Desulfatitalea tepidiphila: one gene and its partner. The protein of the gene in region 1 binds, or shares a complex with, the protein of each later gene. Links are inferred from orthologs where the notes say so. Each region holds a gene or a part of one and is shown on either strand. Other genes may lie near its edges. The genes, in order: recB and recC.

Region 1 (4,012 bases):
TGGCGTTGATCGTCCCATGGCTCTTCTTTCCCGGCTGAATCGCGAATTGTGGCGGGATCTGGAAATAAACGGTCCAGGGCCTGGTCCAGCAGGTCGGCACGAAAGGCGGTGGCCTGAAAACCGCATCTTTCTTTGAGCGATCCGGCAAGTACCTGTTCGAAGCACCAGTAACGATGGAGATAGAGACGTTGCCCATCGAGAATCAAGGGGCGGAAATCGCCCGGGCCGCCCACGGCGCCGCATGTCATCAACCGATCGCGCCACTGCTCCAATGAAAACGGAAACGGCCGGGCCGTTCCGAGCCGCTCCACTTCAGAATGAATTCCTCCTTCGCCTTTGGCGTGGGCAAGGGCCAGGTCCAGGCAGACGTCTCCCCGTGAGGCCGATCGGCTGACCAGGGCCGCCGCCAGCCCGACCCAGGGATCATCGCAACGCCCCAACCGTTGCACCGTGCGCCCAAATGTCCAGTCCAGGGCGGAAATGGTCTGGCATTCATACAAATCAGATAGATTCATCGGCACTCTTCCAATAGCGCCTCTCGCAGGGTGTCTACCAACCCTTCACCGGGAAGGTCGTAATAAATGCCGGTATCCGCATCGGGCTCCCCTATCCCCCGCAGAAAAATATAGTAAACACCTCCGAAGTGCGCCTCGTAACGATAGCCGCCGACCCGTCTGCGCAGCCACTGGTCGAGGGCGACGACGTACAGGTGGTATTGCAGATGGTAAAATGCGTCGGCCATGGTGTTGGACAGGTGTTGCGGATGATACTCATCGAGGCTGTTGCCCAGGTGATTGGACTTCCAGTCCACGAGATAGTAGCGGCCGTCGTGGGCAAAAATCATGTCGACATATCCCTTCATGAAGCCGTGGATCGGCGAAAAATGGAGGCGAGTCCACTGGTGTGGCGTCAGAGACAGACCGTGGCCATCGAAAATCCGCCCCAGCGTTTGAGCATCGATCTGCTTAAGTGGAAAATGAAACTCCATTTCGTTGATCCGTTGCCCCCACGGCACCTGCGAAAGGCAAAAGGGGGCCCCCTGCCCATGGGCACCGAGGCGCACCCGGCCCAATCGCGACATCATGCCCACAACGGCATCGAGCCACTCGATGTCATATTCATGGTGGGTCAGCTTGGCGACCGCCAGTGCGCGCTGCTCTGCGTCGTCCATATTGGTAAAGTCCCAATGCTCCAGCAGATCGTGAAAAAACAGGCCGGCCTGGGCACCCTTCGGAAAGCTGAAGATGGAAGGCACTCTCGACGCCTCGCCTTGGCCTGCGGGTGCCGTAACCTGATCGGCATCCCGGTCGGCAGCATCCACCTCATGGAGTGCGGCACCGGCCGTCAAGTTCGAAAAGCTGGCAATCCGCCATCGGGTATCCAAGTGGCTTCGGAACCGGCGCGGATCGATCAACTCCGCAATATCGTGAGTGGCGTTGTGGAAAGTCCCGGTGGATTGCGGCAAAGGTTGAACGCAGATGGTTCCCTCGGCCCGCTTTTCCAGGAGAGCCAACTCCGAGATGAGCTGAGCATCGGTCATCGCCGCCATTTTGAGTTTCAGCGCGCCAATGCTTTTACCCGTCAGTTCACCATCGAATGGACCATGAAACAAATAGGCCGGCGCCGATATTTCGGTGCCTCGGATGCAGCCCCATGCCAGGTAGCATGTCTTCTTGGCTCGGGTGACGGCCACATACAGTAATCGTATGTTCTCTGCCAACGTCTCCTGCAAGGCCAGTTCTGAATATCCCGGGTCGATGTCCGGCCCGATAGCGTATGTGAGCCGATGACCGGCGTCGGGATCGTGGAAGGCGATACTCTTGTCGTCGGTCCGGGCACCGGCCCAGACGAACGGACAGAAAACCACATCGAATTGCAAGCCTTTGCTTTTATGAATGGTAATGATGCGTACGGCCTTGGCATCGCTTTCCAGGCGAAGCTTTTGAACATCTTCGCTCTGACCCCCATCCCGGCGTTGGCGTTCGAACCATGCGAGCAGCATTTCCGGTCGCAGGGAATTGAGAGACGAGGCCTGGTGCAGCAGTTCTGCCAGATGGAGCAAGTTGGTCAAGCGGCGCTCGCCATCCGGGTGGCAAAGCAGGCGTTCTTTGATCCCCTCGCCCGTCATGATCCGGGTGAACATGGGGTAGAATCCCTCTTGCTGCCAGACATGATGATAGTCACCGAACCTTGCCCAACGCGCCTCCCACTCGGGGGTCGGCGCCTCGACCGAGGCGCAAAGCTCCCTGGCAGGGGCACCGATCAGCTCGCATGCCAGAGCGGCCCTCACCCGAAAGGGATCCGACGGGGCGGCCACTGCTTCCAATAGGAAGCCCAAGGCGTCGGCCTCACGCGTTTCGAACACGCTTCCCGCGCTGTGCAGTACGGCCGGCACCCGGCGCTCGGAAAGGGCGCTTTTGACCTTCTGGGCCTGCCTGTGAGTGCGGGTCAGCACCGCAATTTGCTGGGGTTCGAAAGAAATTTGGGCCTCTTTTCGGCTGAGAAGCGCCACGATCTCCTCGGCCACGGCGGCGACGATCAGGTCGGTGGCCGCCTCCTGGGCAATGGGTCGTGTCGGCTCCTGCGTTTCCCCTCTGGTTACATACCAAAGGTGAAAAGGCGTCATTCCGGGTAGCGTATCCGGTCGCGCGGCCACAGCCGGCGGATAGCCGATTTGCGGGTATCCGAACGGTGCCGGATGGCCGACGAACAAGGCATTGATGGCCCGGACCAACTGGGGGGTGGCGCGCCAGTTCTGGGCCAGCGTGTATTGATGTGGGGCCTCTGCCTTGGCCCTTAAATAGGAGAACAGATCCGCCCCGCGAAAGCTGTAAATGGCCTGCTTGGGGTCGCCTATCATAAAAAGCAATGCACTTTCATCGGAGAAAAGACGGGTGAAAATTTCATATTGAAGCGCGTCGGTATCTTGAAATTCGTCCACGAGGGCGGCTCGGTATTGACCGCGGATTGCCTGGACGAGTCCTGGCGCATTTTGGCTTTGAAGGGCACGATGCACCTGAATCAGCAGGTCATCGAAAAACAGCATGTTCTGCCGACGCTTTTTTTCGTCCAATCGCTCTCTGGCCTCGTTGAGCAGTCGCGCCTTGAGATAACGCAAATAGGAGGCCATCTGGGTTTCCATCTCCACCTGGCAGGCGAGGGCATGCTCGCAGAGTTCAAAAAAAGAGTGCTGTGGTGTGATGAATTTTTTTTTGGTGGCCTTGACCAAAAAGGAAGGTGCCAAACGCTCCAGCAGGTCGACACATGGATAGCGTCCGTCCCAGCCATCCATTTGACTGGCCAGCAGGGCCAACAGTGCTTGTCGCGGGGTGGTTTTGGCTGATGACTTCGGGTCGGGCGCACATTTACCGTAGTATTTGGCATTCAACCCCTCTGAGGCAAGCAGTCCCAGGACCGCCTGCCTTGAGGTAGGCCACGCCTGAGCAACCTGACGGGCCGCGTTTCGCCAATCCTCGATAGCCGTCAGGGGTGGTTCTATGGCCGGCGGCAGGACGTCCGCTTGAGGGGCGCGGCATTGGTGAAACAAGGCGGCCAGTTCCTCGGGTCCCTTGAGATGGTTGATGGCAAAAGCGACCAACTCAGCGGGGGCTGGAGAGAGGTAACGCCGCCAAAAATCCTCGGCCATTTCCAGCACCACGGGTTGATCGTCCTGAACGAGTCGAGCGTCGAACAGGTAGCCGGTCTCAAAGGCAAAAATGGTTCAACAGACGCTGGCAGAAACCATGAATGGTGAAAATAGCGGCCCGATCGAAATCCGTGAGCGCGTCGACGATACGCTGGAGAGCGATATCCCGATCCCCGCAACGCTCAACTATCGCATCAACTAATTTATCTAAACTCCCATATATCAGGCATGTTTTGGCACTCACCAATCTGTGCCTTATACGACTCTTCAACTCTTCGGTGGCCGCCTTGGTATAGGTGACCACCAAGATTTCATGGATCCCCAACCCCCTCTCCACAATCAAACGCAGAAAAAGAGCGGCAATGT
Region 2 (4,200 bases), 270 kb from region 1 along the record:
CCGGCGCAGAGATCGTTTGTATGGCGCCCGACAGCGGCCAAATGCACGTGATCGATCACACCGATCAGTCGGTCGCCGACCAGCAAAGAAATGTTCTGGTGGAGTCCGCGCGAATCGCCCGGGGAAATATCGTGGACCTTGCAACGGTTCGGGCAGATCAGATCGACGGCTTGATCCTGCCGGGCGGATTCGGCGCGGCCAAAAATTTAAGCGATTTCGCTGTGAAAGGTCCGAACGCCTCCGTACATCCACAGGTTCAAAGAATTCTCGATGAAATGGTGGCTGCGCAAAAACCAATCGGCGCCCTGTGCATTGCACCGGCAACGGTTGCGCGCGCGCTGGGGCGTCTCAAACCCGAAGTCACCATCGGTTCGGATGTCGGCACGGCCGCCGCGATTGAAACCATGGGCGCGAAGCACATGAATTGCCAGGTCGATCAGATTCATGTGGACCAGAAACATAAAATTGTCACCACACCGGCCTACATGCTGGGACCGGGCATCAAAGATATTGCCGTGGGCATTGAAAAACTCGTTAAAAAAGTCGTTGAATGGGCCTGATCCTTATGGCCGGTGGCGTTGCTTTGAAACGGTCGACAAGGCAATAGGGTGCCGGGATGCCCAGCGAATTGCACATCATCTCCGGCAATCATATGGAAATGCTGGTCAGGGGGTTGGCTGAGGTACTGGCCGCACCCGTCGAAGCGAATCCGCATTTGGTGTTGCAGCCCGACGTGGTGCTGGTACAAAGCAGGGGCATGCAACGCTGGATATCCCTGCAAGTCGCCAGCATCAACGGGGTTTGCGCCAACATAGAGTTCCCTTTTCCCAATGCCTTTATCGACCGGCTATGCGGCCTCGAGGATGCCGCCTTTGGAATGACCGGGGCCTACGACAAACCCACCCTGGCCTTTCGCATCTGCCGTCTCTTGCCAGACCTCTTGGCGCATTCTGTTTTCGAGCCTTTACAGCGCTATCTGGCCCAGGATACCAACCCCCTCAAACGATTTCTGTTAAGCCGCAAGATCGCCGACACCTTCGATCAATACGCCGTGTTCCGGCCGGATTGGCTCGTGGGTTGGGAGACGGGCAGAGCGGGCACCGAACAAATGCCTCCGTCGCACCAATGGCAAGCCTGCTTGTGGCGGGCCCTCGGAGCGCAACAAAACGGCTTACACCGTTCCGCTCTCCAAAAAGAGCTGGTGGAAAGACTTCGGCAAAACGACCGTGCATGGCGTGGATTACCCTCCAGGATCTCCGTCTTTGGTGTGTCCCACTTGCCGCCGTTCCACCTGGAGGTACTCGAGGCACTTGCCCAGAGAATTCCGGTCTTTCTGTTTCTGCTGAATCCCTGCCGTCACTATTGGGCCGATATCCTTTCGGATCAACAAATGGTCCGCTTGCGATCCCGCATTCCGGGCACACCAGACAACGGCGCATTGTATTTTCAGAGCGGTAACCGTCTCCTGGCGTCCTTGGGCGTGCAGGGGAAAGAATTTTTCGACCTGATCCATCAATGCGAGGCCCATCACCACGAATTGTTCCAGGACAACCGGAACGGTCTGTTGTTGGGGGGGATCCAGCAGGACATTCTGGATCTGGTCGACCGCCGTCGGTCGGACGAGGAACCCACAGATGAGGTCGTGCACGCCGACGGGAGCTTGCGGGTGCATAGCTGTCACAGCCCCATGCGGGAAGTTGAGGTGCTGTACGACCAGTTGCTGGACATGCTGGATCATACCCCGGGTCTTGAACCGCGGGACATCCTGGTCATGGCGCCGGATATCGCTGTTTATGCGCCGTTCATTCATGCCGTGTTCGGAAATCCCGCTGACCCAGCACACCAAATGCCCTACAGCGTGGCCGATCAAGACCTCTTGGCATCAAATTCGACGATCGATACCTTTATTCAGCTTCTGGATCTGGTCGACGGTCGGATGGAAGCCTCGCGAGTCTTGAGTCTTCTTTCATGTCCGAGTGTCCAATCGCGCTTCGGATTGTTCGAATCCGACCTGCAACTGATTCACCGTTTGGTAAAAGAGGCCGGCATCCGCTGGGGATGGGACAGGGCTGATCGCAGACGCCATGGTTTGCCCGGATTCAGGGAGAACACTTGGCAGGAAGGCCTGGATCGATTGGTCCTCGGATGGAGCATGGACAGCCGGGAATCCAGGCTCTTCAGTGAAGTTTTGCCACTCCAATCCATTGCTTCCGGAGATGGTGACATTCTGGGACGCGTCATTGCCTATGCCGATGCCATCCATGAGAGCATGACCCAACTCGATGCCTGCGTCGATTCCCTCGAGGGTTGGCAGGTCAGGCTCAACGCGCTGTTCGAGCGTTTTTTCCAGCTGGGACCTTCTGAGATATCCCATTCACAGCCGTTAAAGACCACGATCCATCGACTCAAGGAAATCGGATTGCAACTCGATGAAAAAGCGACCTTTTCCTTCGACATCATCCGGCAGTATCTGAAGGACACCCTCAAACAGACTTCCCGTGAGGCAGGTTTCATGACGGGCGGCATCACCTTCTGTGCCATGCTCCCGATGCGCAGCATCCCTTCCAGGATCATTTGCTTGCTCGGCATGAATCACGAAACCTTTCCGCGTGAAAATCATGAACCGGGATTCAATTTGATGGCGGCCGAACCCCGGCCAGGCGACCGCTCCAGAAGAAACGATGATCGCTATCTTTTCCTGGAAGCCCTTATCTCTGCCAGGGACATTTTTTATCTGAGCTACATCGGTCAGAATATTCAGGACAATTCAACCATGGCGCCTTCAATGGTTGTCGATGAACTCCTCGAATATGTGGCCGAAGGTTTGGGGGTTCCGGCCGAGAAGCTCGTCGTCCGTCATCCGTTGCATGCCTTTTCGACCCTTTATTTCAGCGGCCTTGACACACAGGTGTTCACGTACAGTGCCGAAAATCGAAAAGCCGCCGAGGCCCTGATCACCCCGCCTGAAACAGAACCATTCTTCACCGGGGCGCTTCCATCTCCAGATGATCACTGGCGTCAGTGCGACTGGAGGGATTTGGGAGTGTTCTGGGTGCATCCCATACGTTTTCTCATCGAAAATCGCCTGGGGGTTTATTTAAAACCAACTGCAGATGTGGTTGAAGACAGGGAGATTTTCAAATTAGATGCCTTGAGTCGCTATATGGTCAATCAGGATCTGCTCAAGGCGCTTGCCGGAGGCACTTCGAAACAGGAGGCCTACCGTATTGTTCGGGCCGCAAATATGTTGCCCCATGGCACTGTCGGACGTGTTGAATGCGAGCAACTGGTGGATCACGTCGAAACGTTTTTAGATACATTGAAGGCGATTGTGCCGAACGAAAAACCGCGTTCTGTCCGGGTGGACAAGGCACTTTCGCCATTCGCGGCGCATGGCGAGATCGATCGGGTCTATCCACAGGGCCGCATCGTTTACCGCATGGGCAAAACGCGTCCAAAAGACCTGTTGGGGGTGTTCATACACCATCTGGCCCTGCAATTTTGCCCGGAAAAGCATGTGGTTCCGATGAGTATATTGATCTGTACCGACCAAATCTGGCAGTTGTCACCTCTACAAAACCCTGAAGATGTCCTGGCGCGGTACCTGGACTATTACTGGGAGGGACTTCGGGCGCCATTGCCTTTTTATTGCCGGTCCAGCCACGCCTACGCCCATCAACTCCTCGTGAATGGCCGCACCTCCAAAGAGGCGCTCGCTTTCGCCCAGCGCACTTGGCTCGGAAACGACTTTTCACCCGGTGAGGTATCGGACCCCTATTATCAGCTCTGTTTCCGCGAAGGTGCACCATTCCATGAGGATTTTGAAAGGATTGCGATTGACCTGTTCGGACCCTTGATAGCGGTCTCCCATTCGATCACACCGGAAAATCTGCAGGATGCCTCCTTTTTGGAATGAAACCGCTCAAAAGCGCATGGCCAATCCCAGTCGAAAAGCATCTTCCTCCAGGTCCCAATCTCCTGGTCCGGATTCCATATCTATACGGTAGTGGGTGTAAGAAGCGCGGATAGAGGCATTGCGAAGGATCCGCAACCCCACGCCGGCATTGAATTCCAGATAGTTGTCCGTATCTGCGAAAGACAGAGGGCTGGGGGCCCAGGTCAGCCCGCCGAAAACCTCCAACGGCACAGGTATCCGATCGGTCGGGAAGAGGTAGCCGGCTTCACCGGTAAACCCAAGCG

What was found.
Region 2: the proteins of recB (region 1) and recC are in contact, whole or in part, in a cryo-EM structure (PDB 5MBV), measured with the Escherichia coli proteins. The link is inferred for Desulfatitalea tepidiphila from one-to-one orthologs.

Annotation. Positions count from the first base shown.
Region 1 is NZ_BCAG01000003.1:1,316,585-1,320,596, reverse strand. What follows is about bases 312-4,009. They hold recB (exodeoxyribonuclease V subunit beta), read right to left. Parts: upstream 3,659-4,009; coding sequence 512-3,658; downstream 312-511. Other genes in these bases: DFT_RS10530 (UvrD-helicase domain-containing protein), read right to left, coding at 3,705-4,009; recD (exodeoxyribonuclease V subunit alpha), read right to left, coding at 312-515. In the rest of the region: more of recD, read right to left, coding at 1-311; more of DFT_RS10530, read right to left, coding at 4,010-4,012. UniProt on the Escherichia coli protein: A helicase/nuclease that prepares dsDNA breaks (DSB) for recombinational DNA repair. Binds to DSBs and unwinds DNA via a rapid (>1 kb/second) and highly processive (>30 kb) ATP-dependent bidirectional helicase.
Region 2 is NZ_BCAG01000003.1:1,582,801-1,587,000, forward strand. What follows is about bases 231-4,116. They hold recC (exodeoxyribonuclease V subunit gamma), read left to right. Parts: upstream 231-616; coding sequence 617-3,916; downstream 3,917-4,116. Other genes in these bases: elbB (isoprenoid biosynthesis glyoxalase ElbB), read left to right, coding at 231-560; DFT_RS11750 (YfaZ family outer membrane protein), read right to left, coding at 3,923-4,116. In the rest of the region: more of elbB, read left to right, coding at 1-230; more of DFT_RS11750, read right to left, coding at 4,117-4,200. UniProt on the Escherichia coli protein: A helicase/nuclease that prepares dsDNA breaks (DSB) for recombinational DNA repair. Binds to DSBs and unwinds DNA via a rapid (>1 kb/second) and highly processive (>30 kb) ATP-dependent bidirectional helicase.